One region of the Inquilinus sp. NPDC058860 genome, then DNA from elsewhere that is predicted to be linked to it. Evidence: predicted binding sites of a transcription regulator. Region 1 holds the regulator's gene; each other region holds the start of a gene.
The links. Region 1 encodes PhoB, which activates phosphate uptake and scavenging genes when phosphate is short. Its sites were predicted from a motif close to TNTCATAAAACTGTCA; they were not measured.
Positions count from the first base shown of each region.

Region 1 (7,370 bases):
ACCGATCCGCCCGGCCCGGTCGACCTGGGCGACGCGGCGCCGGCCGACCGCTTCGCCCGGGCGCTGGACGCGCTGCTGGCCGATTCCGGCCGCGACGCGGTGCTGGTGGTGAACGGCCCGAGCGCCATCGCCGACCCGGTCGAGGCGGCCCGGGCGGTGGCCGGCATGGTCGCCGAGACGGCGAAGCGCGACGGCCGCCGCCCGCCGGTGCTGGCGAGCTGGCTCGGCGCCGCCGCCGAGACCCGGCGCCTGTTCGCCGAGGCCCGCATCCCCGGCTACGACACGCCGGGCCAGGCGGCCCGCGCCTTCATGCATCTGGCCCGGCACCGGCGGAACCAGGTGCTGCTGATGCAGACGCCGCCGGCCCTGCCGGAGGATTTCCAGCCGGATGCCAATGCCGCCCGGGCGGTGATCGCGGTTGCGCTGGCCGAAGGCCGGACCGAACTGACCGCGGCCGAAGCGCGGGCGGTGCTGGAGGCCTACCGCATTCCGCTGCTGCCCGAGGGCGACGCGCCGCCACCCGAGGCGCATCCGCTGGTGCTGGGAATCGACGAGGATCCGCTGTTCGGCCCGGTGCTGCTGTTCGGCCAGGGCGGCGCCGCGGCCGAGCTGCTGCATGACGGCGTCGCCGCCCTGCCACCCTTGAACGCGGTGCTGGCGCGCGACCTGATGAGGCGCGCCCGGGTGTGGCGGCTGCTGCAGGGCTATCGCGGCCGGCCGGCGCCCGACCTGGACGCCGTGGCGCTGACGCTGGTCAAGCTGTCGCAGCTGGCCGCCGACCTGTCGGAGGTGGCGGCGCTGCGGATCAACCCGCTGCTGGCCGCCGCCGCGGGCGTGCTGGCGCCCGGCGCCGCGATCCGGGTGCAGCCGCCGCTGCCGCCTGGCACGCCGCGCTTCGCCATCCGGCCCTATCCGCAGCGGCTGGTGCAGCACCTGGCGCTGCGCGACGGCCGCGAGGTCACGCTGCGGCCGGTGCGGCCGGAGGACGAGCCGGCAATCCGCGAGATGCTGCAGCGGTCCAGCCCGGAGGATGTGCGGCTGCGCTTCTTCAGCGCCATGCGCAGCTTCAGCCACGAATTCGCCGCCCGGCTGACCCAGATCGACTACGACCGCGAGATGGCGCTGGTGGCCGAGGCCGAGGAGGACGGCCGGCGCGCGATCCTGGGCGCCGTGCGCATCATCGCCGACCCGGACGGCGAGACCGCGGAGTACGGCATCATGGTGCGCTCCGACCTCAAGGGCCACGGCCTCGGCCACCGGCTGATGAGCGAGATCATCGACTATGCCCGCAGCCGCGGGCTGAAGCGGATCTTCGGCGAGGTGCTGCGGGAGAACGTGACCATGCTGCGCATGGCCGAGGAGCTCGGATTCGCCCGCGCCGACGTGCCGGACGAGCCCGGCATCATTCATGTGACGATTTCGCTCGACGATTTGCCCGCTCTCAGTCAGCATTCCGCCTAGGAAAATCATCACCCAGGGGGATTGGGATTGGTGTTTTTCCTCTTTGAATGAAGCACTTGTCCGTATACGTTAAGGGTCTGCGTTAATTTTCAGGCCCGCGGCGTCGCCGCCGGGCTTTTGGTTTTGGGGGAGCATGGAGGGGAAGATGCCAGGGACAACCCGCTGGACCAGGACGGTTGCGGCCACGGTTTTGCTTGCAGGCCTGCTCGCCGGCTGCGCCCAGGCGCCGAAGCCGAAACCCGTGGTCGCCAGCGGCCCCTGGGGAGCCGAGATCCACGACGCCTCGCGCCGCTTCAACATTCCCGAGGAGTGGATCCGCGCGGTGATGCATGTGGAGAGCGGCGGCCAGACCCATTGGAAGGGTGGTCAGCCGATCACCAGCCACGCCGGCGCCATGGGGCTGATGCAGGTCATGCCCGGCACCTATGACGAGCTGCGCTACGTCCACGGCCTGGGCCCCGACGCCTACGAGCCGCGCGACAACATCCTGGCCGGCGCCGCCTATATCCGCGAGATGTACGACCTGTACGGCTATCCCGGCTTCCTCGGCGCCTACAATGCCGGGCCGGAGCGGTACCGCCAGTATGTCGAGGAAGGCCGGCCACTGCCGCGCGAGACGCAGCGCTACATGGACATCATCGCGCCGCAGATCGCCGGCGTCATGCCGGGCCAGGGCGGCACCGACCGGATGACCCAGTACGCCGCCAACGTGATCCAGCAGAAGGTGCCGGCGCCGATCCGGATGGCGCCGATCCCCGACGGGTCCTCGCGGCGCAACACCACCGTGGTGGCGGCGATGCAGCCGATCCCCGACGGGTCGAGCAGCGTGGCCGCGTCGGCCCTGCCGCCGGTCCGCGTGGTGCAGCAGCCCGGCGTGGTGCGGATGCAGCCGATCCCGGACGGCACCGCTCAGGTCGCCGACGCCCCGGCAACGCGCGCGGTCACCCCGGCCCCGGTGCGGATGGCGCCGATCCCCGACGGCAGCACCCAGGTCGCCGCCGCGGCCCCGGCCGCCCGTCCGGCGCCGATCCGCATGGCGCCCATCCCGGATGCACCGTCAGCACAGGCGGCGGCTGCCGTGCCGGCACCGGTTCCCGCCGCCCGCACGGCCGTCGCGCCGACCCGGATGGCGCCGATCCCCGACGCTCCGCCGGTCCGCGTCGCAGCCTCGGCCAAGCCCGCGCGTGCGCCGGCGCCGCAGCAGGTCGCCGACGCCGGCGAGCCGCGGCGCCAGGCCAACGGCCTGCCCAGCGGCTGGTTCGTGCCGAGCGCGCCGGGCAACTGACCGCCTGCTCACAAGAAAGCCCGCGCCGCCGAAGGGTGGCGCGGGCTTTTTCTTTGGGAGGCCGGAGCGGTTGCCCCGCTGCTCAGGCCGCGTCGGGCAAACCCGCCGGGCGGCGGTAGCTCCAGGCGCCGAGCGGCGGCAGGTTGCGCCAGACGAAATCGACCATCCGGCCCTGCAGCCCCAGCTTGCGCCGCGGCAGCGGCGACAGGATCTGGTTGGTCAGCTGCAGGAAGCGGCCCGACCGGCCCATGCGGGCGAAGGCGGCGTCGATGATCGCCCGCTGCAGGTCGAGCGGGAACCAGATGATCGGCAGGCTGGACACCACCACCGACAGCCGCCCGATCCCGATGTCGTCCAGCATCGGACCGATCTCCGCGACATCGCCCTCCAGCACCGTGACGCCGGGAAAGCGCTGGCGCAGCACGGTGCAGAACTCGGGCATCTTCTCGACGACGATCAGCTTCTCCGGCGGCAGCCCTGTCGCCAGCAGACCTTCGGTCAGGCTGCCGCTGCCGGCGCCGAGCTCCAGCACCGGATCATGGCAGCGCGGGTCGACGTGCCGGGCGAAGGCCCGCGCCACGGCGGGGCCGGAAGGCGCCCAGGCAGCGACCTTCAGCGGCGAGCGGAACCACAACCGGACATACAGCCAGGAATCCTTGCTCATGCGACACCTCCGTGCCGTTCGTCGGGACAACCAGCAGCCTTGGTGGATGGTTCCCCGGGCTCAGGCCTGCGCCTGGACGTCCAGCGAATAGCCGGCGGAGCGGACGGTGCGGATCAGGTCGATCTCGCTGTCGTCGTTCAGCGCCTTGCGCAGGCGGCGGATATGGACGTCGACGGTCCGCGGCTCGACATAGACGTCGTGGCCCCAGACGATGTCGAGCAGCTGCTCGCGGCTGAACACCCGACCGGGATGCTGCATGAAGTGGCGCAGCAGGCGGAACTCGGTCGGGCCGAGATGGACGTCGCGGTTGCCGCGGCGGACCCGGTGGCCGCCGAGATCCATGCTGAGATCGGCGTAGCTGAGGATGTCGCCGGCGCTGGACGGCGAGGTGCGGCGCAGCACGGCCTTGATCCGGGCCATCAGCTCCGGCGTCGAGAACGGCTTGGCGACATAGTCGTCGGCGCCGGAATCGAGGCCGCGCACGCGGTCCCCCTCCTCGCCGCGCGCGGTCAGCATGATCACCGGGATGTCGCGGGTCTTGGCGCCGCGGCGGAGCTGGCGGCAGACCTCGATGCCCGAGAGATGCGGCAGCATCCAGTCGAGCAGCACCAGGTCCGGGCGCTGCTCGCTGGCCAGCAGCAGCGCCTCCTCGCCGTCATAGGCGGCGAGGACGCGGAAGCCTTCGCGCTCCAGGTTGTAGGTCAGGAGGGTGACGAGATCGACCTCGTCCTCGACCACCAGAACCAGCGGCTGGATGCCGGCCCTCATGCATTATCCTCCGGCTTTGCCTCAGGGGTGACGACGGTGAAGGAGGTGGCGTCGCCCTTCGGCCGCACATCCTTCACCGGCTTGCCCGTGAGCAGGAAGTGGATCAGCTCGGCAATGTTGGTGGCGTGGTCGCCGATCCGCTCGATGTTCTTGGCGATGAACAGGAGATGGGTGCAGGGGGTGATGTTGCGCGGATCCTCCATCATGTAGGTGAGGGTCTCGCGGAACAGGCTGGTGTAGAGGTCGTCGACCGACTCGTCCTGGCGCCAAGCCGACAGCGCCTTGTCCAGGTCGCGCTCGGTATAGGCGTCGAGCACGTCCTTGATGATCTGCTGCACCATCCGGCCCATGCGCGGCAGCGTCGCCACCGGGCGGACCACCGGCACCTGGGCCAGGGCCAGGGACCGCTTGGCGATGTTGGCGGCGTAGTCGCCGATCCGCTCCAGGTCCGAGGCGATGCGCAGGGCCGAGATCACCTCACGCAGGTCGGCGGCGAAGGGCTGGCGCAGGGCCAGGATCTGGACCACCGCCGCGTCGACCGAGGCCTCGTAGGCGTCCATCTGCTCGTCGCTGCGCATCACCCGGCCGGCGAGGTCGGCGTCGCGCCGCACCACCGCCTGGATGGCGAGCTCGAGCTGGCTTTCGGCCAGGCCGCCCATCTGCACGATGGTGCGGCGCAGGGCCTCGAGCTCCTGGTCGAAGGACTTGACGATATGTTCGTTTGCCATGGCGCTGATCCTTCTGACCCCGGGCTCAGCCGAAGCGGCCGGTGATGTAGCTGTGCGTCCGCTCGTTCTTCGGGCTGGTGAACAGCTCCGACGTCTCGCCGAACTCGACCAGCTCGCCAAGATACATGAAGGCGGTGAAGTCGGCGGCGCGGGCCGCCTGCTGCATGTTGTGGGTGACGATCGCGATGGTGTAGTCGGTCTTCAGCTCGTCGATCAGCTCCTCGATCTTCGCGGTCGAGATCGGGTCGAGCGCCGAGGTCGGCTCGTCGAGCAGCAGCACGTCGGGCTGCATCGCCACGGTGCGGGCGATGCACAGGCGCTGCTGCTGGCCGCCGGAGAGGCTGGTGCCGCTCTTCTTCAGCTTGTCCTTGACCTCGTCCCACAGCGCGGCGCGGCGCAGCGCCGCCTCGATCCGGCTGTCCATCTCGGCCTGGTCCAGCTTCTCGTAGAGCCGGATGCCGAAGGCGACGTTGTCGTAGATCGACATCGGGAACGGCGTCGGCTTCTGGAACACCATGCCGACGCGGGCGCGTAGCAGGTTCAAATCCTGCTTCGGGCTGAGGATGTTCTCGCCGTCCAGCAGCACCTCGCCGACCGCGCGCTGCTTCGGATACAGGTCGTACATCCGGTTCAGGATGCGCAGCAGCGTCGACTTCCCGCAGCCCGAGGGACCGATGAAGGCGGTGACGCAGCGCTCATAGAGCGGCAGGCTGATCTTCTTCAGCGCCTCGTTGTCATCGTAGAAGAAGGACAGGTTGCGGACCGAGACCTTCTCGCGCAGATCGCGGCCGAGGTCGGTCGGGCGCTCGACATTGATGTTCACGTCGAGCGTCGTCACCTGCGCACCATTGCCTGTCATGACCGTCAGCCCTGCTTGCCGCCGAGCGAGGAGAGCGCCCGGGCGATGATGTTGAGAAGGAGGATCGTCACCGTGATCAGGAGCGCGCCGCCCCAGGCCAGGCGCTGCCAGTCCTCATAGGGGCTGAGCGCGAACTGGAAGATGACCACCGGCAGGTTGGCCATCGGCGCGTTCATGTCCGTGCTCCAGAACTGGTTGTTCAGGGCGGTGAACAGCAGCGGTGCCGTCTCGCCGCTGATCCGGGCGACCGCCAGCAGCACGCCGGTGATCATGCCGTTGCGCGCCGCCCGGTAGCAGATCATGAACACCACCTTCCACTGCGGCGAGCCGAGCGCCGCGGCGGCCTCGCGCAGGGTGTTCGGCACCAGCTTCAGCATGTCCTCGGTGGTGCGGATCACCACCGGCATGGCGATGATCGACAGCGCCACGGCACCGGCCCAGGCCGAGAAATGGCCCATCTGCGCGACCATGATCTCGTAGACGAACAGGCCGATCACGATCGAAGGAGCGCTGAGCAGGATGTCGTTGATGAAGCGGATCACCTCGGCCAGCTTGCTGGTCTTGCCGAACTCGGCCAGGTAGGTGCCGGCGAGAATGCCGACCGGCGTGCCGATCAGGGTCCCGACCACGGTCATGATCAGGCTGCCGAAGATGGCGTTCAGCAGGCCGCCCCCTTCGCCCGGAGGCGGCGGGGTGGATTCGGTGAACAGGGCCGGGGTAATCGCGCCGAGGCCGTTGATCAGCAGCGTGGCGAGGATCCAGACCAGCCAGGCCAGGCCGAACAGCGCCGCCCCGAAGGAGATGGTGAGCAGGATCGCGTTGGTCGCCCGGCGCCGGGCGTAGAGTGCGGTCGGTACCGGCATGACTAGCCCCCCGCCTTGCGCTGCAATCGCATGAGCTGGATCTTGGCCAGCGCCAGGACGATGAAGGTGATGACGAAGAGCACGAGGCCCAGCGCGATCAGCGACGAGGTGTAGAGGTCGCCGACGGCCTCGGTGAACTCGTTGGCGATCGAGGCGGAGATGGTGGTGCCCGGCGCCAGGATCGAGTTCGAGATGCGGTGGGCGTTGCCGATGACGAAGGTCACCGCCATGGTCTCGCCCAGCGCCCGGCCGAGGCCGAGCATGACGCCGCCGACCACGCCGACGCGGCTGTAGGGCAGCACCACCTTGAACACCACCTCCCAGGTCGTCGCACCCAGGCCGTAGGCCGATTCCTTGAGCAGCGGCGGCACCGTCTCGAACACGTCGCGCATGATCGAGGTGATGAAGGGCAGCACCATGATCGCCAGGATCAGCCCGGCGGTGAAGATGCCAATGCCGTAGGGCGGGCCGGCGAACAGCTTGCCGATCAACGGCAGCTGGCCGAAGGTGTTGATCAGGAAGGGCTGCACCGTCTGCTGCAGGATCGGCGCCAGCACGAAGAAGCCCCAGATGCCGTAGATGATGCTGGGAATGCCGGCCAGGAGCTCGATGGCAATGCCGAGCGGGCGCTTCAGCACCGGCGGGCACAGCTCGGTCAGGAAGATGGCGATGCCGAAGCTGACCGGGACGCCGATCACCATGGCGATCACCGAGGTCACCAGCGTGCCGTAGATCGGGGCCA
Region 1 covers NZ_JBHYMS010000074.1:23,414-30,783, reverse strand. Annotated here, with positions in the region: gene ACFW16_RS32375 (GNAT family N-acetyltransferase) at 1-1,461, shown strand, start outside; gene ACFW16_RS32370 (transglycosylase SLT domain-containing protein) at 1,607-2,746, shown strand; gene ACFW16_RS32365 (class I SAM-dependent methyltransferase) at 2,829-3,410, opposite strand; gene phoB (phosphate regulon transcriptional regulator PhoB) at 3,471-4,178, opposite strand; gene phoU (phosphate signaling complex protein PhoU) at 4,175-4,906, opposite strand; gene pstB (phosphate ABC transporter ATP-binding protein PstB) at 4,932-5,765, opposite strand; gene pstA (phosphate ABC transporter permease PstA) at 5,771-6,628, opposite strand; gene pstC (phosphate ABC transporter permease subunit PstC) at 6,631-7,370, opposite strand, start outside.

Region 2 (7,370 bases), on a different contig from region 1:
GGACTGGGACTGGGACTGGGACTGGGACGGGAACCGGCAGCGGCACCGGTTCCACCGGTGGATCGAGCGCGGCCGGCGGCAGCAACGGCGGCGGTTCGTCGGGTGGCGGCAGCGGCGGCTCGCAGGGCGGAGGGGGCGGCGGCGGCTCGGGTAGCGGCGGGTCCGGAGGTGGCGGGTCCGGTGGAGGCTCCGGAGGCGGAGGTGGGTCCGGCGGCGGGTCCGGCGGTGGCGGGTCCGGCGGTGGCTCCGGCAGCGGCAATGGTGGCGGCATCAATGTCGGGGTCGGCGGCGGCGCCACCGGCAACGGCGGCGGCATCAATGTCGGCGTCGGCAGCGGATCCGGCAGCAACAACAGCGGCGGCGTCAATGTCGGCGCAGGCGGCGGCGCCTCGCACAACTCCGGGGGCGTCAATGTCGGCGTCGGCAGCGGCGCCGCCTCGACCAACAGCGGCGGCATCAATGCCGGTGTCGGGACCGGCGCCGCGTCGAGCAACAGCGGCGGGGTGAATGTCGGCCTCGGCGGCAAGGCCGCGTCCGGCAATTCCTCCGGCATCAACGCCGGTGTCGGCAGCACCGCCGCTTCCGGCAACACCGGCGGCGTCAATGTCGGCCTCGGCGGCAAGACGGCGTCCGGCAATTCCTCCGGCGTCAATGCCGGCCTCGGAACCGGTGCCGCCTCGACCAACGCCGGCAGCGTGAATGTCGGCGTCGGCGGCAAGGCGTCCTCCGGCAACACCGGCGGCATCAATGCCGGGCTCGGCACCAGCGCGGCCTCGACCAACAGCGGCGGCCTGAATGTCGGCCTCGGCGGCAAGGCGGCCTCGGGCAACACGGGCGGCATCAATGTCGGCATCGGCGACGACGGCACCGGTGCCGCCAGCACCAACAAGGGCGGCATCAGTATCGGCCTGGGCGGCAGGAACGGCATCGGCGTGAGCCTGGGCGGGCACGAGAGCGGCATCAGCATCGGCGGCGCCAGGCTCGGCGGCGCCCGCCACTGATATCGAGACTCCGGAGAAGGCGGGGCCGGCGTCGAGACGCCGGCCCTTCGCCGTCGGCCGGTGCGGCTTGACAGCTCGCCCCTCGCCGCGAACCATCCGGGCCCGCCTCCGGAGTGAACCATGCCCCCCTATGCCGGCATCGCCACCTTCCTCAACGCCCCGCATCGCCGCCGGCCCGAGGGCGGCCGTCCCGCCGCCGCGGTGCTGGGCCTGCCCTTCGATTTCGGCACCACCAACCGGCCCGGGTCGCGCTTCGGCCCGAACGCGATCCGCGCCGCGAGCCGGACGCTGACCGGCGACGACCACCCCGACCTGGAGCTGAGCCCGGAGGAGCGGCTGGACCTTTACGACGCCGGCGACGCCGCGCCGATCACCGCCGACATCGCCGGCAGCCTGGAGGCGATCCGGACCGCGGCGGCGGAGCAGATCGGCGCCGGCGCCCGCCTCCTGGCCCTCGGCGGCGACCATACCGTCACCCTCCCGCTCCTAGAGGCGACGGCGGCGAAGCACGGCCCGCTGGCGCTGATGCAGTTCGACGCGCATGTCGACACCTGGGCCGGCACGCCCTCAGCCCGGATCTATCACGGCTCGTGGCTGCGCCATGCGATCGAGCGCGGCCTGGTCGACCCGCGGGCCACGGTTCAGGTCGGGCTGCACAGCCCGGTCGACCGCGCCACCGCCGCCTGGACCCGGGACCAGGGCGTCACCGGCCTGTCCGCCGAGAGCGTCCATCTCGACGGCATCGACCGGACCGTGGAGCGGATCCGCGCCGTGCTCGGCGACCGGCCGGCCTATCTGACCTTCGACATCGACGGCATCGACCCCGGCCTGGCGCCCGGCGTCGCCTGCCCGGAGGCCGGCGGCCTGTTCCCGTGGCAGGCGCTGGCGCTGCTGCGCCGCCTGGGCGATATCGGCTGGGTCGGGGCGGACGTGGTCGAGACCTGCCCGCCCTACGACCAGGGCGACGTCACCGCCGTGCTGGCCGCCACCATCGGCTGGACCTGGCTGTGCCTGCTGGCGGCGCGGACGCCGCTCGCCTAAGCCCGAACGCCTCGGAGACCGTTTGGAAATGCGCTGGCGTGAGTCGGCTGGCGGTGATTTCGAGAACCGGCGCGCAGCGGACGTTTGAGTCCGTGAGCACCGGAAGCGCTCGAGTCCGCCGTCAGACGGCCGCGCCAGTGCGTTTCCAAACGGTCTCTCAGTCCAGCACGGCGTAGCCGCGGCGAATCATGCAGTTCCGCACCACGTCGCGGGTGCTGGTGGCGGCGGAGGCGCCGCCGCCGACCGCGCCGCTGAGGCCGCCGACCCCGGCGCCGATCGCCGCGCCGCGTCCGACATTGCCGGTGAAGGCGCCGATGATCGCACCGCCCGCCGCGCCGACCGCACCGCCGACCAGCGCCCCGCCGACGGTGCGGCCGCCGGCATCGACCTGCTTGGCGAGCTGCTGGCACTGGCCCAGGTCGTATTCGTAGTTGCGTCCGCCGGCGACCGAGGTCGCGGGGTCGATGATCGGCCGCACCTGGTCGGCGCAGCCGGCGAGGCCCAGAGCCACGACGGCGAAAACGGCTGCCCTGTTCAAGCCCATATCACTCTCTCCCTCGATCGAAACGGCGCTTCGACAATATCATAACCAAATGGGACCATAGTCGGGCCGGGACCACATGCCCCGGCACCGTCCGCAAAGCATAACATAACCGTAACATCCGGCTTGTAGGGTCGGCGGCATCGCACCCATCGCAGCCGGCGAGGCCCGCATGACCAGTTCCGTGCTCGACACCAGGCCGTCAGGAGGGCTCAGCCGGCTGACGCCGCTGGCCGTCGTCGCCCTGCTCGTCATCGGCGTCATCTATGCCGGCTGGAGCCTGGTCAACGACCTGGGCGAGGTGCATTCGCCGAGCCTGCTGCCCTTCATCCTGCTCGGCATCGCCCTGCTGATCGCGCTCGGCTTCGAGTTCGTCAACGGCTTCCACGACACCGCCAATGCGGTGGCGACGGTGATCTACACCAACTCGCTGCCGCCGACGGTGGCGGTGATCTGGTCCGGCTTCTTCAACTTCCTGGGCGTGCTGACCTCCACCGGCATCGTCGCCTTCGGCATCATCTCGCTGCTGCCGGTGGAGCTGATCCTTCAGGTCGGCAGCAACGCCGGCTTCGCCATGGTGTTCGCCCTGCTGATCGCCGCGATCATCTGGAATGTCGGCACCTGGTATTTCGGCCTGCCCTCCTCCTCCTCGCACACGCTGATCGGCTCGATCATCGGCGTCGGGGTGATGAACCAGCTGATGGCCATCCCCGGCACCGGCACCAGCGGCGTGGACTGGTCGCAGGCGACGACCATCGGCAAGTCCCTGCTGCTGTCGCCGCTGGTCGGCTTCGCCGCCGCGGCGCTGCTGCTGCTGGCCGCCAAGGCGCTGATCAAGCGGCCGGAGCTGTACCGCGCGCCGGAGGGCAGCAAGCCGCCGCCGCTGTGGATCCGCGGTCTCCTGGTCCTGACCTGCACCGGCGTCAGCTTCGCCCATGGCTCGAATGACGGGCAGAAGGGCATGGGGCTGATCATGCTGATCCTGATCGGCACCGTACCCACCGCCTACGCCCTGAACCGGGCGATGCCGGAGGCGCAGATCGCCGCCTTCGCCCAGGTGTCGGACCAGGCGGCCGGGGTGCTGGCCCGCTATGCCGGCGACGCGGCTGCGCCGGCCGATGCGCGGGCCGCGGTGACCGCCTATGTCCGCGACCGGGCCCTGGCGCCCGAGACCGTGCCGGCGCTGGTCGCCCTGACGCAGGAGATCGACCGCAGCGTCGCCGGCCGCAGCTCGCTGGCCGCGGTGCCGAACGAGCAGGTCGGCAATATCCGCAACGACATGTACCTGGCCTCGGAGGCGCTGAAGCTGATGGCGAAGGCCGGCGCCCCCGCCTTCGCCGCCGAGGACGGCAAGGTGCTGACCCAGTATCGCGGCTATCTCGACCAGGCCACGAAGTTCATTCCGGACTGGGTCAAGGTCGCGGTGGCCATCGCTTTGGGCCTCGGCACCATGGTCGGCTGGAAGCGCATCGTCGTCACCGTCGGCGAGAAGATCGGCAAGGAGCACCTGACCTACGCCCAGGGCGGCTCGGCCGAGCTGGTGGCGATGGCGACGATCGGCGCCGCCGACATGTACGGTCTGCCGGTCAGCACCACCCATGTGCTGTCCTCCGGCGTCGCCGGCACCATGGCGGCGAACCGCTCCGGCCTGCAATGGGGCACCATCCGCAACCTGATCATGGCCTGGGTGATGACCCTGCCGGCCTCGATCGCCCTGGCCGCCGCCCTCTACTGGCTGCTGCGGCACCTGTTCTGATCCGGGACCGGGAGGACCGGGATTTGCACGGGACGCGTCCGCCCGTCACCTTCCGGTTCGGCGACGCCATCGCCGCCGCTTACCGCTTCGACCCCGAGTCGGGCGCCTGCCGCCAGACCGGGGTCGATCCGCTGCCGGAGGCGGGCGAGGGCTGGGTCTGGCTGCATCTGAAGCTGACCGACGCCCGCGCCCGGCATTGGCTGGCCCGCCACGGCGCCCTGCCCCCGGCCGTGGCGCAATGGCTGCTGGAGGGGCCCGACCGGGTGCAGATGCAGCAGCTGGACGGCTGGCTGGTCGGCGCCGCCAACGGGCTGCACCACGACTTCGCCTTCGAGCCGGACCAGATCAGCCGCCTTCGCTTCTGCGTCGGGCCGACCCTTCTGGTCACCGGCCGGCGCCATCCGCTGCGGGTCGTCGACGAGATCCGGCGCAGCCTGGATGCCGGCAGCGCGCCGGAGACGGCGCTCGGCATGCTGGCCCTGATCGCCGGGCAACTGGCGGCGGAGGCCGAGACGACGGTCGAGAAGCTGATGGACGAGGTCGACGGCATCGAGGACCGGGTGCTGGACGACCGGTCGACCAGCCATACGATCGAGGATCGCCAGGCCCTGGGCCGCATCCGCCGCCGCGCCGCGACCCTGCGCCGCCATCTGCTGCCCGAGGGCACCGTGGTCGCCGCAGGCCTGGACGACCTGCCGGGCTGGGCCGATCCGGCCGGCCGCGCCGGGCTGGCCGCCGCCGCCGAACGCTTCCGCCGCGTCGCCCGCAGCATCGACGAGGTGATCGACCGCACCCGGCTGATGCAGGAGGAGCTCGCGGCGCAGCGGGCGGAGGCGATGAACCGCAGCCTGCTGGTCATGGCGGTGCTGACCGCGATCTTCCTGCCCATGACTCTGATCACCGGCATCTTCGGCATGAACGTCGCCGGCCTGCCGGGCCTCGAGGATGCCTCGGCTTTCCTGTGGGTGATGCTGCTGATCCTGGCCGCCGGCGTGGCGACGTTGGCGCTGATGTTCTGGCGAAGGATGTTTTAGGACCGCGCCTTATTCCGCCGCGGTGCGGTTTCCGATCGCCGGCAGGTTGCGCAGCAGCAGGCGCACCAGCTCCGACTGCCGGTTGGTGCGGGTCTTGATGAAGATCTTCTTGAGATGGTTGCGGATGGTCTCGTAGCTGACGTCGAGGCGGGTCGCGATCTCCTTCAGCGACAGGCCGGCCGCCAGCTCTCCGGCGATCCGCGCCTCGGTCGCGGTCAGGCCGTACAGCCGCCTAAGCTCCGGCTGCGACAGCTGGTTGGCCGGCGTCGGCGCGGCGATGAAGATCGCCGCCTTGGGCGCGGTCAGGCTGAGCAGCGGCCGGTTGCGGCTGACCGGCGAGACCAGCACCGCAAGCTGGTCGCCGCCCGCAGAGTCCGACAGGGTCAGCCCGCCGCCCGGTTCGAGCCGCGGGTCGTCGAGGATGATCGAGGCCGAGGCGATCAGCTGGCGCAGCTTCGCGGTCTCGCCGGGCTGGGTGGCGCAGATCAGGCCGCGCTGGTCGATCCGCAGCGCGGTGCCGGCCCGCAGCAGCACCTCGGCCGCCCGGTTTGAGAAGGAGACCCGGCCGGTGGGGTCGGTCAGGATCACGCCGATCGAGAGGCGGTCGAGGCCGGTCTCGAGCGCGTCGCGCTGGGTGACCACGTCGCCGAGCCGCTGGTGGATCTGGGCGGCGCGGGCGAAATGCGGCAGCAGCCGCCGCATCACCCCCGCCAGACGCTCCGTCTCCTCGGCCGCCATCGGCTCGGCATGCAGCACGCTGATATGGGCCGAGACCCCGCCGCGGCGCAGGAAGGTGCCGCCGACGCCTGACAGCAGTTGCTGCGGCCGCAGCCAGTCGGAATAGAATTCGGTCCGCTCCAGCGTGCCGCGCGGCACCAGCATGTCGCTGACCGTGACCTCGCCGACGGCACGGTTCAGGACCCGCTCGCTCCAGGGGTTCAGACGCCAGAAATGCTGGGCATAGCTGTCGAGGAAGGCCGCATCCCAGTGGCTGGTCGCGGCCAGCGCCTCGAAGGCCGCGGTCTCGGCGTCGTCGGATTCGTGCAGCAGGTACAGGCTGGCATGGCCGTCGGCGAACATGCCGGCGAGATCGTTGAGAACCGAGTCCCACAGGCCGTGGTCGAGCGCCGCGTCGTAGATTCTCGCGATGAGGTCCGGGAGATCATCCGCCATTTCGGGAACGATCCTCGACTGGACACCGAACGAACCGGCCTTGCGCCGCGGCATCTGGCCGGTTTCACCGGCCCGTCGAGGAACATAGTCCATTTGGGTCAGGTTGCCACCCTCAATTTGCAGATAGGACTGGAATGGGTTTTCAGTCATCCTGTGGGTGTTTCAAGAGCATAGAGATTACAGACACCCACGAAGATTGATACAATTTTTATTCAATCCGAGGAATTTCGTTCAGAAATCAGAAGGCCGAGCGGCTCGTCCGGGGAGGTTCAACCGAGGGCGACGTGCAGACCGACGGCATTCAGGGACAGGCCACACCCGTTCGGTGTGGCCTGTCTCGCGTCCGGGCCCCGCCTCCTATTCCGGCACCGTCACCGAGAACCTGATGCCGGCGTACCAGGCGGCGAGATCGGCGATGTCCTGGTCGCTCAGCGGCTTGGCGATGACCGACATCTGCGGATCGGTGCGCTCGCCGCTGCGGAAGGCCCTCAACTGCTTTTCGAGATAGATCGGGCTCTCGCCGGCGATGTTCGGCACGTTCGGCATCTTCGCCAGGCCATTGAGCCCGTGGCAGGCCGTGCATTGCCGCGCCTTGGCCCGGCCGGCGGCGCTGTCGCCGGCCGCCCAGGCCGCGTCAGGCGCCGCCGTCCCGGCAACCGCCAGCAGGGCCAGCCCCGCCTGCATTCCCTTGAGCATGACCCTGCCTCCCGTCGGCCTCGTCTCAGCCTTCATGCCAGATGCGGTAGATCGCGCCGGCGAAGTCGTCGGAGACCAGCAGCGAACCGTCCGGCAGCTGGGCGACGTCGACCGGCCGGCCGAAATAC
Region 2 covers NZ_JBHYMS010000003.1:85,831-93,200, forward strand. Annotated here, with positions in the region: gene ACFW16_RS03175 (hypothetical protein) at 1-1,001, shown strand, start outside; gene ACFW16_RS03180 (arginase family protein) at 1,122-2,042, shown strand; gene ACFW16_RS03185 (glycine zipper family protein) at 2,200-2,586, opposite strand; gene ACFW16_RS03190 (inorganic phosphate transporter) at 2,756-4,339, shown strand; gene ACFW16_RS03195 (CorA family divalent cation transporter) at 4,363-5,373, shown strand; gene ACFW16_RS03200 (LuxR C-terminal-related transcriptional regulator) at 5,383-6,546, opposite strand; gene ACFW16_RS03205 (c-type cytochrome) at 6,904-7,242, opposite strand; gene ACFW16_RS03210 (PQQ-dependent sugar dehydrogenase) at 7,268-7,370, opposite strand, start outside.
Region 2: a site for PhoB is predicted at 2,686-2,701, ahead of ACFW16_RS03190 (inorganic phosphate transporter). Genes of this name have one in related genera too.

Region 3 (7,370 bases), on a different contig from region 1:
GCGGAACCGCTCCGGGTCCTTGGCGATGGCAGCGCCGGCACCGCCGACGCTGTTGGCCAGGAGGCCGAGCTGCATCAGGATCGCGTTGTGCGGGATGGCGCGCAGCTGCGACGGCATGGCGTGGTCAAGCTCGCTCGGGTCCTCGTGCTGCCGCTTGGTGGCGCGGCTGCCGGAGGGGAACAGGAGGTTCGGGCCCAGCGCCTGCAGCAGCACGCCGTAGTCGCGGCTCTGCATCAGCCGGACCTGGAACTCCTTCACGGTGGTGAAGAACTCGCGGATATAGGAGGCCTCGTCGTAAAACGGGTCATCCCCCGTCTTGCCGTCATGGGTGTCGTCCACCTCGGCCAGGATATGCTCGAGGATCCGGGTGACCACGGCATAGGCCATGTCGGGATGGGCGAAGTACAGGTATCCGTCGCCGCCCTGGAAGCTGACCTCCTGTTTGAAGCCGACGCCCTGGCTGGCCATGAAGGCCCGGGTCGCCGGCGGGTCGACATAGGACAGCCGGTCGGCGATGCCGCCCGGATGGCAACCGCGGCCGATCGACTCGCCATGGGTGTCGAAGATCAGCAGCTGCACGTCCGGCAGCCCGGCCTTGGCGATCACCCGGGTCAGCCGGAGGCGCAGCCGCTCGATCGAGGCGCCGGCCGGGGTCTGGCCAAGATAGCGCCCGGCGTCGGAATAGCCGGTCTGGACGCAGACCCGGCCGCGCCGCCGCACATAGGCGCGGTAATGCGGGTTCTCCAGCAGCTGCTCGATGATCCGGCTGCCGTTCTCCAGCGCCTTCTCGGTCTCGAACAGCGGCGAGATGTCGACCATGCCGTCGACCCCGAACAGCCGGGCGTAGTAGAGGGCGGTCAGGCAGGTCAGCGCGCTCTCGCTCTCGGCGATCAGGAAGCGGATCGGCGCCGACCGGTCGTTGTACTTCAGCATCTGCGCCAGCAGCATGAACAGGCGCTTGACCGAGGTGCGCTCCGCCAGCAGCGAGCCGAAATTGACCGTCACCGGCTCGACCGCGTCGAGCAGCGCGTTCAGCCGGTCGAGATAGGATTGCCGGTAGCGCGGGTCGTTCGGGTCGGACACCATGCCGACCGCCTTGCGGATGGCGTTGTGCACCTGGGTGGCGTTGATCCGCACATGGGTGTGGGCGGCGCCCAGCCCATGCGTCGCCAGCTCGGCCCGCAGCAGGCAGAAGCGGCGCGACAGGCCGGGGTCGTCGGTGCGCTCCAGCGCCCGGTCGACGATCGCGATCAGGCTGGCGGATTCGGTCAGGCGCAGCGCCTGGCCGGCATGGATGCGCTGGCTGATCACGCGGATCTGCTCGCGCCCGGCGGCGGAGCCGGGATCGGCCACGGCGAAGGCGGCGACCTCGTCCCGGATCTGGGCGATGGCCAGCGCCACCCGGCTCTCCAGCAGGTCCAGCGTCTCCAGCAGGTCGGCGGCGCCGCGCGGCACTTGCGGCCGGATCGCCCGCACCTCGGACAGGTAATGGTCGAGCTGCGCCGCCTGGACCAGCAGGCGCTTGTGCAGCGTGTCGGTCCAGCGGATGTCCGAGCGGCCATCCAGATCGTAGCCGACCCAGGAGGCCAGGGTGACCAGCCGCGGCGTCAGGCTGCGCCAGTCCTCGGGATAGGCGTCGCGGGTGACGTCCAGCAGGATGCCCCAGGCCCGGCCCAGCGCGGCGCGGGCATTGGCGATGGCGTCCAGCGACAGGGCGTGCTCGCGCGCCAGGCTCAGATCCTCGTCCGGCCGGTGCTCGACCGCGGCGGCGCGGGCCAGCAGGGCGGCCCCGGCCTCCTCGGTCAGGGGCGCGCCGTCGGCGCTGCGGCCGACCGCCAGCGCCGCCAGGTCGGCCATCAGGGCGCCGGACAGGTTGAAGGTCGGGTGTGCGGTGAAGACGGCGCCGAAGGCCTCGCTCTCGACCCGCTGGCGGAAGGCGGCGAAAGGCACGGCATTGCCCGCCTCGTCCTGCGCCAGCCGGTGGAACAGCGCGCGCAGCGTCGCGTCATTGGCCTCGGGCGCGGTCTCGCCGACATAGCGGCCCAGCCGGGCGGCGCGGTGGCTGAAGCCCTCGATCGTCAGATGGCCGATCAGCGCCTCGATGTCGCGGTAGTCGAGCTTGCCGTCGGCCAGGCGTCGCGACAGCTCCAGCGCCAGGTGCTGGATCGGGTTGGCGAAGGGATCCTCGCGCTGGGACTTCTCGTAGCGCTTCAGCAGCTGCGTCAGCTCGCGGGCGAGGGGCATCGTCCGATCCTCCGGCCGAGGCGTGGCTTGGCGCGTATCCGGCATGGTGCCTCCCCGTGCGGCAGCCGCGATGCTGCAGGTGCGTGACGCATCCATGTTGCGCTGCGAAGGGGTTGTCAATCGCTTTGGCGAAGGAAATCGGCCGATCGGCGACAGAAAACGAAAGCACCCGACTTGACGGCAGGTACGCCTTTCCAGAAAATTCCTTCGGATCCAATGCGTTGCGGCTGAATCCTGAAGCAGAAAAAGAAGTGGCCCCGGCGCGGGGGGAAGCGCCGGGGCCGTTCTTCGCCTGGGTCCGATCCGCTCGGAGGGGAGGGAGCGTCCGGCCCGGCTGACGGCTAATTCGATCCCATCGGAGGATCTTGGCGATGGCTGGGGGGACGAACCATCGCCGGCCGCAGTATGGATTTGGGGGCGAATTCGAAATTGTCAAGCAACCGGGGGCGTCCGCCGGGGCCGCGACCGGCCGTCGCAGCGCATGGCTTCAATGCGCGTCTGCGTGACCTCGGCCATGGCCGCGGTCGATCAGGTCATAGCCCCGTTTCAGCGCCGCGCCGGCGCCGATGACGCTGATGACGAAGACGCCGAGCCCGACCCGGTACAGCTCGGGCGAGGTCGCCGCGACCAGCCCGACCACGGCCAGGAGGCCGAGCAGGAAGGTCACCGCGAAGCAGGACTCCGGTTCGCTCGGCAGGAAGGCGCGGCTCGGCCGCTCCTCCCGGGCGTCGAAATGCTGCTTGACCAGCAGCATGACGATGCCGATGCAGGCGACGAACAGGGCGATGCCCAGCACATACAGGTCGTTGCTCTGCGCCCGGGCGGCGCTGATCAGCCCGAGCAGGGCGATGATGGCGGCCGCGGCGGCCGCGTTCAGGCGTCTCATGGTCCGTGTGGTCCGATCGTCTCGCGAAACCCGCGCCACTATCGATAGGGTCCCGCTTATCCGCAAGATGGAGCGCCGGCCGGCGACAAAAAACCTCCCCGCCGGGGCGGGGAGGTTTGAGCCTCTGCCTGGATTGCTTGGCTACACTCGTAATGACGCTTCTTTTCAGCGACTTACGCGCCGATCTTCCCGCCGCCCTGCTTGGTGATCACCACCACCGAGGGGCGCGGCGGCATGCCGTCCTGGAAGTCCGGCCAGCGGGTCGACGGGTCGGCGAAGGTGCTGGCGCGGCCGAATTCCGGCCACTCCTTGCCGCCTTCGCCCGGATGCTGCACCGCGACGAAGAAGGCGGTCATGTCCGGGGTGATCTTCGGACCGCACATCTCGGCGCCGACCGGGACGCGGAAGAACAGCTTGCCGGTGCCGCGGGCCTCGCCCTCGGTCTCCAGCCCCCAGATGCCGTCGGCGCGGCCGCTGTATTTGTAGTTGTTGCCGTCGGTCGAGATCCACAGCCGGCCGTCGGCGTCGATCTCGCAATTATCGGGCGACCCGAACCAGCCGTTCTTGGTGGTCGAGGGATGGAAGGTGGCGCCGACCTCGGCGACGCTGGGGTCGCCGCACTTCACCAGCAGGTCCCAGGTGCCGCCGGTGGCGGCGTGGTCGCCATCGGCCGGGGTGATCTCGACGATGTGGCCGAACTTGTTCTCCGGCCGCGGGTTGGCGGCGTCGACCTGCTCGGCCTTGCGCCGGTCGTTGTTGGTCAGCATGACGTAGACCTTGCCGTTCACCGGGTTCGGCTGCACGTCCTCCGGCCGGTCCATCTTGGTGGCGCCCAGGAGGTCGGCGGCGCGGCGGGTCTCGATCAGCACGTCGGCCTGGCTCTTGAAGCCATTGGCCTCGGTCAGCGGGCCCTGGCCGAACACCACCGGCATCCAGGCGACCTTGCCGTCGGCGTCGAATTTGGCGACGTACAGCGTGCCCTCGTCCAGCAGGTCCATGTTCGCCGCCCGGTTGTTCGGGTCGAACTTGCCGGCGGTGACGAACTTGTACAGGTAGTCGAAGCGCTGGTCGTCGCCGGCGTAGAAGACGACCCGGCCGTCCTTGGCGACGATGCTCTCGGCACCCTCGTGCTTGAAGCGGCCCAGCGCGGTGCGCTTCTTCGGCACCGAGTTCGGGTCGGTCGGGTCGATCTCGACCACCCAGCCGAAGCGGTTGGCCTCGTTCGGCTCCTTGACCAGGTCGAACCGGTCATGGTGCAGGCTCCAGGCGTATTCCGCCTCGCCCATGCCGTAGCGCTTGTAGTTGCGGGCCTCCGGATGGTCGTCCTTCAGCTCGCCGCCGAAATAGCCGTTGAAGTTCTCCTCGGCATGCACCGTGGTGCCCCAGGGGGTGGTGCCGCCGGCGCAGTTGTTGATCGTGCCGATCACCTTGGTTCCGGTCGGGTCGGCCTTGGTCTTGAGGCGGTCGTGGCCGGCCGCCGGGCCGGTCACCAGGAACTCGGTCGAGAGCGCGGAGATGCGGCGGTTGTAGGGGCTGTCCGCCACCACCGCCCATTTGCCGTCGGCGCCGCGCTTGACCTCGATCACCGACTGGCCGTGCGCGGCCATCTCGATGTCGACCTGTTCCTTGGTCTGCTTCGACAGCTCGAACTCGCCCTTCTCGTCGGCGAGGCCGGGGAACATGATCGCGGCGTCGGTGTATTCGTGGTTCACCACCAGCAGGCCGTGGTCGCTCGAATTCGAGCCGAGCGGCAGGGGCACGTAGCCGATGTAGTCGTTGTTGTAGCCGAACTGCTTCTCCTGTGCGGCCGCCGTCTGCTTCTGCACGTCGAAGGCAGGGGCGCCCTTGGCCACCGGGTCGCCCCAGCGGATCAGGATGTCGGCATCGTATCCGGCCGCCACATGGTGCTTGGCGTCGACCCCGGCCTCCAGCTCGTCGAAGACGAAGCGGGAAGGGGCGGTCGCCTGCGCCGGGCGGCTGTTCGACAGGAACGCCGCCGGGCCCGCCACCGCGCTGATCGCCGAGACCGCCAGGGCGCCGCGCAGCATGCCGCGCCGACCGAAGCGGGCGTTGACGATATCGCCCATGGTCGGGTTGTCGGAGAGGTTGCTGCTGCGGTCGTCCTGCTGCTCGTAGCGCTGAACGCGCGACAGGCTGGAATCCTGGTCCATCTCGGTCCCCTCTGGGCTGGCTGCCGTGGCGGCGGGCTTCGAATCCGGGGCGGACCTTACCGATCCGTAATGTTCGATTTGTTTCAGATCGATGACGGTTCGATGAACCCGGGCGAGACGGGCCGGGACGATGCGAGGTGGTGGAATTCCGCGGCGGGATCAGCGCTCCGGTGGTGCCAGCCCGGCCAGTGCGGCACTGATCGCGCCGGTGTCGTCCGCCAGCGGGCACAGCAGCGCCGGCCGGCCGCCGAGCCGGGCCTCGACCGGCCGGGCTTTGGCGACCATCCGGGCGATCGCGGCCCCGGCCTCCGGCCCGCCCAGCGGCGTCCGGTCCAGCGGCTGGTCGCCCGGATTGCCGCCCAGCGCCTCCTTCACCGCGGTGCCGGCCCACAGCACCCGCACTGGGCCGGACAGCTCGATCATGACCAGATGCGGCAGCATCGGCATGATCTCGACCGGGCTCAGCGCATCGCGATGCGGCGGCCGCCCATCTCGGGCGCAGCCGTCCCACCAGCCCTGCAGCCGGTCGAAGAAGGCGGGGCGGCTGCTCATGGGCTTACAGCGTCGCGAGGGCGTCGCGGAAGGTGGCGGCGTCGACGTTGCCGCCGGAGCAGACGATGACGACGGTGCGGATGTCGTCCGGAATCCGCCCTTCCAGCGTCGCCGCCAGGCCGACCGCGCCGCCCGGCTCGACCACCAGCTTCAGCGTGTCGAAGGCCACGCCCATGGCCCGCAGCACCGCGTCGTCCGGGGCGGCGACGCCGCCCGACAGCGTCTCGCGGGCGATCGAGAAGGTGATCTCGCCCGGGGTGGGGGACTGCAGCGCGTCGCAGATCGACCGCGCCGACGGATCGTTCTTCACGCGCTCGCCGGCCGCCAGCGACCGCCGCATGTCGTCCAGCGCCTCCGGCTCGGCCGAATAGATCCGGGTGCCCGGCAGCCGCGCCTTCACCGCCACCGAGATGCCGGAGACCAGGCCGCCTCCGCTGCAGCTGACCAGCACCGCGTCCGGGCGCACGCCCAGCTCGGCGCATTGCTCGGCGATCTCCAGGCCGATCGTGCCCTGGCCAGCGATGATGCCGGGGTCGTCATAGGGCTTCACCAGCGTGGCGCCGGTCTCGGCCTGGATCTTCGCGGCAACCACCTCGCGGTCCTCGCCGAAGCGGTCATAGGCGACCACGGCGGCGCCGTAGGCTTCGGTGTTGCGCCGCTTGATCGCCGGGGCGTCGGCCGGCATCACGATCGTCGCCTTGATGCCGAACAGCCTGGCCGCCGCCGCCACGCCCTGGGCATGGTTGCCGCTGGAGAAGGCGACCACGCCGCGGGCCCGGTCGGCCTCCGGGATCATGGCGATCCGGTTGTAGGCGCCGCGGAACTTGAAGGACCCGGTGCGCTGCAGCGGCTCGGCCTTGACCAGCACCTCGCGCCCGGCCCGGGCGTCGAGCAGCGGCGAGCGCAGCAGCGGCGTGCGAACGGCCTGGCCGCGCAGCCGCCCGGCGGCAGCCTCGATATCGGTGACAGAGACGATCATCGTTCTTTCTCAGTCGGTTGTCGGCATAGTCCAAATTAAAATGTTAGGTTTCCCTGTCATTGCTGGGCTTGACCCGGCAATCCAGGAGATGTCGACGCTGTCTGGATGCCAGGGTCAAGCCCGGGCGTGACAGGAGAGGGAATGGCAGGCATTCCCTTGCTTGCTCAAGGGGTGCGGTCCAGTCGTGTCACCGGATGTCCCTGCCTGCGATCCAGGTTTTCTGAACGGCCTCCGACTGGCTATTTCCAGGAAAGCTGGTTTCTGGGAAGACGGCCGGTCGGATCGAACGCGATGACGCGGATCGGCAGGTCGGGGCCCCAGCGCCACAGGATCAGGTTGCAGCTGGCCGCGGTCGCATTGGGAACGAAGCTCGGCGCCAACATGCCGACGAAGCCATCCGCCTCGAGCCGTTCCGCGACCAGCCAGGACGGCGCGTCCTCGCCATCGCGCAAATGGCGCAACCATGCGCAACCCAGTTCCACCAGCGTGACGCCATGGCGATCGCGCCCGGCGCTGTCTCTCAGATCCGCGATGGGTT
Region 3 covers NZ_JBHYMS010000005.1:50,217-57,586, forward strand. Annotated here, with positions in the region: gene ACFW16_RS05090 (phosphoenolpyruvate carboxylase) at 1-2,244, opposite strand, end outside; gene ACFW16_RS05095 (hypothetical protein) at 2,732-3,130, opposite strand; gene ACFW16_RS05100 (PhoX family protein) at 3,304-5,301, opposite strand; gene ACFW16_RS05105 (hypothetical protein) at 5,461-5,853, opposite strand; gene ACFW16_RS05110 (threonine/serine dehydratase) at 5,858-6,832, opposite strand; gene ACFW16_RS05115 (RES family NAD+ phosphorylase) at 7,072-7,370, opposite strand, start outside.
Region 3: a site for PhoB is predicted at 5,394-5,409, ahead of ACFW16_RS05100 (PhoX family protein). Genes of this name have one in related genera too.

Region 4 (7,370 bases), on a different contig from region 1:
CGGAAGTTCCGGGCCGAACGCTCGTCCCAGGGCAGGATCACCCGGAAGATGCCGAGCAGCCGGCGGATCAGCCGCGGCAGCCGGCGCCAGCGGCGGAACGACCTTTCCGACATCCGGGCGTTGACCAGGGCGATCGGCAGGCCGCGCTTCTCGGTCTCGGTCAGCATGTTCGGCCAGATCTCGGATTCGACCCAGATCGCCAGGTTCGGCTGCCAATGGTCGAGGAAGCGGCGGACATAGGCCATGCGGTCGAGCGGCGCGAACTGGTGCATCGCCCGCTCCGGCAGCCGCTCGGCGATCAGCCGGGCCGAGGTCACGGTGCCGGTGGTGACCAGGACCGACAGGCGCGGGTCGCGCTCCAGCAGGCGGCGCACCAGCACCTGCACCGACAGCACCTCGCCGACGCTGGCGGCGTGGACCCAGACCAGCGGGCCCGCGGGGCGCGGGATGCTGGCATGGCCCAGCCGCTCGCCGCGGCGGGCGGGGTCCTCGCGGCCGGCGGCGGTGCGCCGGGCCAGCAGCAGGGGCACGAAGGGGCCGGCGGCGTCGGTCAGGCCGCGATACAGCGCATAAATCATCCGGTCGGGAGCAGGGTCATCGGAAGGGGTGCAGATGAGTCAGGAACTGATCTGTACATGCCTCCCAGGAATAGCGCAGCGCAAAACTGCGGCAATCCTCCGATGGAACCTTCAGAGCCTCGCGGATGGCGCGGCCGAGATCCTCGTCCAGCCGGCCGACCGGGGCATTGCCGATGACGTCGGCCGGGCCCTGCACCGGATAGGCCGCGACCGGCACGCCGCAGGCCAGCGCCTCCAGCATCACCAGGCCGAAAGTGTCGGTGCGCGAGGGGAAGACGAAGACGTCGGCATCGGCATAGGCGTCGACCAGCGCCTGGCCCTCCTTCGACCCGGTGAAGGTGACCTCCGGGTACCGGGCCTGGAAGGCGGGCAGGGACGGGCCGCCGCCGACCACCACCTTCTCGCCGTCCAAGGGCAGCGACAGGAAGGCGTCGAGATTCTTCTCCACCGCCACCCGGCCGACATAGAGGTGGCGCGGCCGCTCATGCCTAGTCCCCTGGGCGCCGCGCTGGGCCGGGCGGAAGCGGTCGGTGTCGACGCCGCGGCTCCAGCGCGCCAGGCGGCGGAAGCCGCGGCTGGTGAGGTTCCGCTCCAGCGTGTCGGTCGCCACCATCACGGCGCTGGCGGCGCGGTGAAAATGGCGCAGCAGGGCGTAGGTCGACGCCAGCGGCATGCCGGTGCGCAGCTGGACGTATTCCGGGAACTGGGTGTGGAACGAGGTGGTGAAGGACAGGCGCCGGCGGATGCAGTAGCGCCGCGCCGCCCAGCCCAGCGGCCCCTCGGTCGAGATGTGGATGGCGTCGGGATCGAACTCGTCGATCAGCCGGGCCATGCGCCGGCTCTGGCCGATCGCCAGGCGGATCTCGGGGTAGGTCGGGCAGGGGATCGAGGCGAAGCGGTCCGGGCCGATCACCTCGACCAGATGGCCGCGGCGGCGCAGCTCGTCGCGGGTCGATTCGATGGTGCGCACCACCCCGTTGACCTGGGGCAGCCAGGCGTCGCTGACAATCAGGATCCGCATCAGCCGGCCGCCGGCTCCGTCACTGCCATGTCCACGGAGACTATATCCGATCCCGGATCAAGCGGCGCGCTGCGGCTTCAGGTCCGGCTGCGGCGCCACCGCGTCGCGGGCCGCGACGATGTCCGCCCAGTGCAGGATCTCCAGCCGCCCGTCCTGATGCTCCACCAGCGCGGTGCAGCTCTCCACCCAGTCGCCGTCGTTGACATAGGTCATGCCCTGTATGTCCTTCAGCTCGGCGGTGTGGATATGGCCGCAGATCACTCCGTCCACGCCGCGCCGCCTGGCCTCCTCGACCAGCGCGAGCTCGAACCGGCCGACGAATTCGACCGCGCGCTTCGCCCGCTGCTTCATATAAGCCGAGAGCGACCAGTAGGAGAAGCCCAGACGGCGGCGGACCAGGTTGAGGACGGTGTTGGTGTGCAGCAACAGCTCGTAGGCCTTGTCGCCGACATGGGCCAGCCATTTGGCGTAGCGCACCACGACGTCGAACTGATCGCCATGGATGACCAGGAAGCGGCGGCCGTCCGCGGTCTCGTGGATGCAGTCGTCGGCGACGTCGACATCGCCGAAGTTCTGGCCGACGAACTGCCGGGCGGCCTCGTCGTGGTTGCCGGGGATGTACAGCACGCGGGTGCCCTTGCGGGCCTTGCGCAGCAGCTTCTGGATCACGTCGTTGTGCGGCTGCGGCCAGTACCAGCTCTTCTTCAGCCGCCAGCCGTCGACGATGTCGCCGACCAGGTACAGCGTGTCGGAGTCGGTGTGCTTCAGGAAGTCGAGGAGGAGGGTGGCGTTGCAGGCCCGGGTGCCGAGATGGACGTCCGAGATCCAGATGGTGCGATAGCGCGTCACCTGATCCATGGGCATCGGTCCTTCGGCGGTCATATACCGTCCGTATAACCGAGACGCCATCGGCAAACAACATATTGATGTCGTCTGTCATCTCGCAGGTGCAAAACTTAATAAAACGGTCACGAGTGCTTCCGCATTGCCGATCTGTCGCCGGCTGTTCGGCCCCTGTTGCGGTGGAATATGAATCTTTTCTGAAGCGGCCGGATCGCGTCTTGCCCGTCCCGGGGCGGTGGGGACCCGCCCTCCCCCGGTTGCGGACGAGGGAGGGCGGGCGCGGCGGCCGCGCGAAAGCGCGAAGCGGCCGCCGACACGGTGGATCGGACTAGATGGGGATGATCGGATCCGGCGGCCTGCCGCCGTCGAGCCCCGCGAAGACCGTCATGAAATGCTGTCCCCCGACGATGCGCTCCCGACCGTCGAAATCGCGGTCCTGCGGCCGCCTTGGATCGGGAACGGCTCAAGATCGGGGAAAATTCTCCGCGATTCGAGTGCGTTTCCGCGCCTCGGCAAAGAACGCAGCAAACGATCGCCCCGCCGGAACGGAATTTCCGGCGGCTGTCTCGATCTTGCCGGCCTTGCGGTCCTACCGCCCGGCCACGGTCATGCCGTCGATCCGTACCGTCGGCGCGTCCATGCCGTAGCGCAGCACCAGGTCGTTGGCCGGCACCAGGGCGCGGTACATGTCCTTCAGGTTGCCGGCGATGGTGACCTCGTTGACCGGATGGGCGATGCGGCCGCGCTCGATCCAGAAGCCGTGCGCGCCGCGGCTGTAGTCGCCGGTGACGCCGTTGACCGACGACCCCATCAGCCCGGTGACGTAGAAGCCGTCCCGGATGTCGGCCATCAGCTCGGCCGGCGTGGCGCTGCCGGGGGCGAGGTACAGGTTGGCGGGCGAGGCGCCGGGCGGGCCGCTGGTGCCGCGCACGGCATGGCCGGTCGGGGCCAGGCCGAGCTGCCGGGCCGAACGCAGGTCGAGCAGCCAGGTGGTCAGGCGGCCGTCCTCGATCAGGGCGCGGCGGCGGCTGGCCACGCCCTCGCTGTCGCAGGGGCGCGAGCGCAGGCCGCGGCGGATATGCGGGTCGTCGATCACCTCGATGCCCGGGGCGAACACGGCCTCGCCCATCTTCTCCTTCAGGAAGCTGGTGCCGCGGGCGATGGCGGCGCCGTTGATGGCGCCGACCAGATGGCCCAGCAGGGTGCGCGACACCCGCGGGTCGAACACCACCGGCACCCGCGCGGTCGACGCCTTGCGCGCGCCCAGCCGGGCCACGGCGCGCTCGCCGGCGCTGCGTCCGACCGCCTCCGCCGCCTGCAGGTCCCCGGCGTGGACGGCGCTGGTGTGGTCGTAGTCGGTCTCCATCGCCGTGCCTTCGCCGGCGATGGCGGAGACCGAGATGCTGCTGCCGGTCGAGCCGGTGACGCGGGCGAAGCCGTTGCTGGCCGCCATCGCCGCCATGCTGCGGCCGAAACCGGCGCTGGCGCCCTCGGAATTGGTCACGCCGGCGACGGCCAGCGCCGCCGCCTCGGCCGCCCGGGCGCGCTCCGCCAGGGTCTCGGTCGACGGCTCGACCGGGTCGACCAGGTCGAGCTCCGGCAGCTCGGTCGCCAGCTCGGACGGGTCGGCGAGGCCGCAATAGGGGTCCTCCGGCACCACCTTCGCCATGGCGACGGCGCGCTCGACGATCTCGTCCAGCGCGGCGGGGCGGCGGTCGGAGGAGGAGACGATCGCCATGCGCCTGCCGATGAAGACGCGCAGGCCCAGGTCGCCGCTTTCCGAGCGCTCGACATGCTCGAGCTGGCCGAGCCGGTGGCTGATCGAGATCGAGGTGCTGTCGAACAGCACGGCGTCGGCGGCGTCGGCGCCGGCCCGCCGCGCCTTGTCGATCAGGCCGGACAGCAGGTCGAGGGTGGCGTCGTGGGGAGAGGGCATCGTCCGGTCCGTCGGTTCCTGGGCCAGACCTCATGTAGCGACGCCGCCCCCGCCGCCGCAAGGTGCAAGGGCAGGCGGCCGCAAGGATCTGCGCAACAGACTTCACCCTCGCCGCCCGCAGGGGCATCCTGGCGGGGCGAGTCGGGGCATGGAGGGTTGCGTGATCGGGATACGGATCGGGGCGGCGCTGGCCGCCGCCTGGATGTTGGCTGCGGCGCCGGCGGGCGCGGTGGAGGAGGACCCCGCCTGGGCCCAGGTGCGGCTGGGCACCCAGGGGCCGCCGCAGGTGATCGGCAGCTATTCCAACGGCTGTATCGCCGGCGCGGTGCAACTGCCGCCGGAAGGCCCCGGCTACCAGATCATCCGGCTCAGCCGCAACCGCAACTGGGGCCATCCGAACCTGGTCGCGACGCTGGAGGATCTCGGCCGAAGGACCGAGGCCGCCGGGCTGCCGCCGATCCTGATCGCCGATATGGGCCAGCCGCGCGGCGGCCCGATCACCGACCATGCGGCGCATGAGAACGGGCTGGACGCCGACATCTGGCTCCGGCTCGACCTGCCGCTCCTGGCGCGCGAGCAGCGCGAGACGCTGAAGCCGGAATACGTCACCGGGGCCTGGACCGACTTCGTCCCACGCGGCGGGCTGAGACCGCAGCAGGCGCAGCTGATCCGCCTGGCGGCGACCGAGCCGCGGGTCGAACGCATCTTCATCCATCCGGCGATCAAGCGCGAGCTGTGCGCGATGTCCTGGGACGACCGGTCGTGGCTCAACAAGGTGCGGCCCTGGACCGGCCACAACGAGCATCTGCACATCCGCATCGGCTGCCCGTCCGGCAGTCCGCTGTGCCGCGAGCAGGACCCCGCCCCGCCCGGCGACGGCTGCGGGTCCGACCTGATGTCCTGGTTCCCGATGCGGGCGCCGAAGCCGTCGAAGTCGACCAGGCCCTACATCCCGCCGCCGATGCCGGCCGCCTGCACCGCGGTGCTGAACGCGCCGCCGGTGGTGGCGGGGCAATAGGGGGGCGCGGGGCCTGCCGCCGTGCGGCGCCGCATCGACGAACGGCCGCCGCGCCACCATCTCCATCGGCATGCCATCCGATTCCGAGCGGAGCGGGCCGATCGGGAGCCGCGGCCTGACGGTCAGGCCGGCCGGCGGAAGCACGCCCGGCATCGAGGCGACCTTTCCCTACGACCGGGGCCTGGTGCAGCGGTTCATGAAGGCCTTCCCCCGGGCCCGCTGGCGCGAGAAGGAGGCGGCCTGGTTCATTCCCGGGGCGACCGCCGAGCGCCGGCTGACCCGGTGGCTCGACCGCGAGCTGCCGGCCGGCGGAGACTACGGCGACGCGAAGGGGCGGGATGCCTTCGCCTTCGATCCCATCGTCAGCCGCTATCTCGAGGTCGCCGACGATCTGCGGATCCGCACGCCCTATTCCAGGACCGTGGTCGACCAGATGCGCGCCATCCCCTGGTCCTGGTGGGACGGCGGGGCGCGGGCATGGCGGGTGCCGTTCCGGTCGTATGAGGAGCTGTGGCGCCGATGGCCGGTGATCGAGGCCGCGGCCCGGCGGAACGAGCCCGAGGAGCGCCGGCGGCGCCGGCTGGCCGAATGGGATCCGGAGGCCCAGCGCCGGGCCGCGGTGCTGGCCGCGGAGCGGCGGCGGCACCGCTATCCGGTCGCCGCCGGCGACCTGCCGCCCTTCGGCCGTCCGGTGATGACCGAGCGGTTCGGCATGGTGGTGTTCACCGAGACCGCGGGGGAGCTGGCGGACCCGTCCGACGGCGCCGCCGTCTACCCGCATCTGGCGCCGGGCGTCGTCGACCATGTGTGGGCGACCTGGCGCCGGCCGGCGCTCGACGAGCTGATCGGCGTCTGGCCGAGCCGGGCGGCGGCAGGACCCGCCGAACGGGTCCGGGGGTGGTGGACGCCCACCCGCGAGGAATTGCGGCAGGCCCGGCGGGAGGCCCGCGTCAGGGACCGCATCCGGGACCGCCGCGCCGCGGGCGTTGCGGTCAGCGATCCCGGCTAAGGCGACAGATATATGGCCTCTACCGTTCCGCTGGTCCGCCTATCGCGGCCGCAGCGCCACCGCGTAGACCAGGCTGTCGGCCTCGGCGCCGCGGAGGTGCGGGGCGCGGTCGTCCTCGTCGGTGATCACCGCGGTCTCGCCCTCGGTCACCGCCAGGTGGCGGCCGATGTCGATCACCGCGGTGCCGCGCAGGACGTGGAACAGCCAGACCGGCGCCGGCTCCAGCACCGCGTCGGCATCGTCCAGCGCCGCCACCCGGTGGTCGATCTGCAGCGACCGGTCGGCGATGACGTTGAGGTCGCGCACCGGCCCGGCGATCAGCTTGCAGGTCGTCGCGGCCTCGCCGTCGAAATCGAAGGGCTCGTAGGGCCGGTCGATGCGGACCGTGCGCGGCGCTGCCCCGCCTTCGGCGATGCCGAGTTCCATGCCGCGGCCGGACAGCAGCATGATGGTGCGGCAGCAGCCGGGGAAGGTGGAGAAGGGGCCGTCGGCCTCGACCTCGGCCAGGCTCAGCCGCCAGCGGAATCCCGCTGGGGTGTCGCCCGGCTCGACCGCGATCTCGGCCGTCCGGCCCCCGCCGTTGCGCCAGGGCATCAGGCGGTGCTGGGCGGGCGAAATGATGCGGGTGGGCATGGACGGCGCGACCTCGGGCAACGGACATCGAACCATACCATAGGATGAGCCGCGTCCATCCCGGATCGCATCATGCCGCCGACGTCATTTGCCGTCGTGAGGGCAGCCGTTGGGGCGGGGCTTGGGGCCGCGGCGGTCGGGCGGCACCTTGCAGTTGTCGACGCGCTGCTCGTCGCTGGCCTTGTCGCCCAGCCGCTCCTTCCCCGTCCTGACCGGATCGCCGGTCGGGGCGGGCGCACCCTGGGGGCCGGCGGCGCCCAGAGCCAGCGCGAGACCCGCCGCCAGGACGCTGCGGCGGATCCAGGCCATCCGTCCCTCCCTCACTGGGCGTC
Region 4 covers NZ_JBHYMS010000088.1:12,495-19,864, reverse strand. Annotated here, with positions in the region: gene ACFW16_RS34155 (3-deoxy-D-manno-octulosonic acid transferase) at 1-578, opposite strand, end outside; gene ACFW16_RS34150 (glycosyltransferase family 4 protein) at 595-1,599, opposite strand; gene ACFW16_RS34145 (UDP-2,3-diacylglucosamine diphosphatase) at 1,657-2,457, opposite strand; gene ACFW16_RS34140 (TldD/PmbA family protein) at 3,032-4,378, opposite strand; gene mepA (penicillin-insensitive murein endopeptidase) at 4,539-5,396, shown strand; gene ACFW16_RS34130 (hypothetical protein) at 5,467-6,405, shown strand; gene ACFW16_RS34125 (HutD family protein) at 6,445-7,038, opposite strand; gene ACFW16_RS34120 (hypothetical protein) at 7,123-7,347, opposite strand; gene ACFW16_RS34115 (2OG-Fe(II) oxygenase) at 7,359-7,370, opposite strand, start outside.
Region 4: a site for PhoB is predicted at 2,555-2,570, ahead of ACFW16_RS34145 (UDP-2,3-diacylglucosamine diphosphatase). Genes of this name have one in related genera too.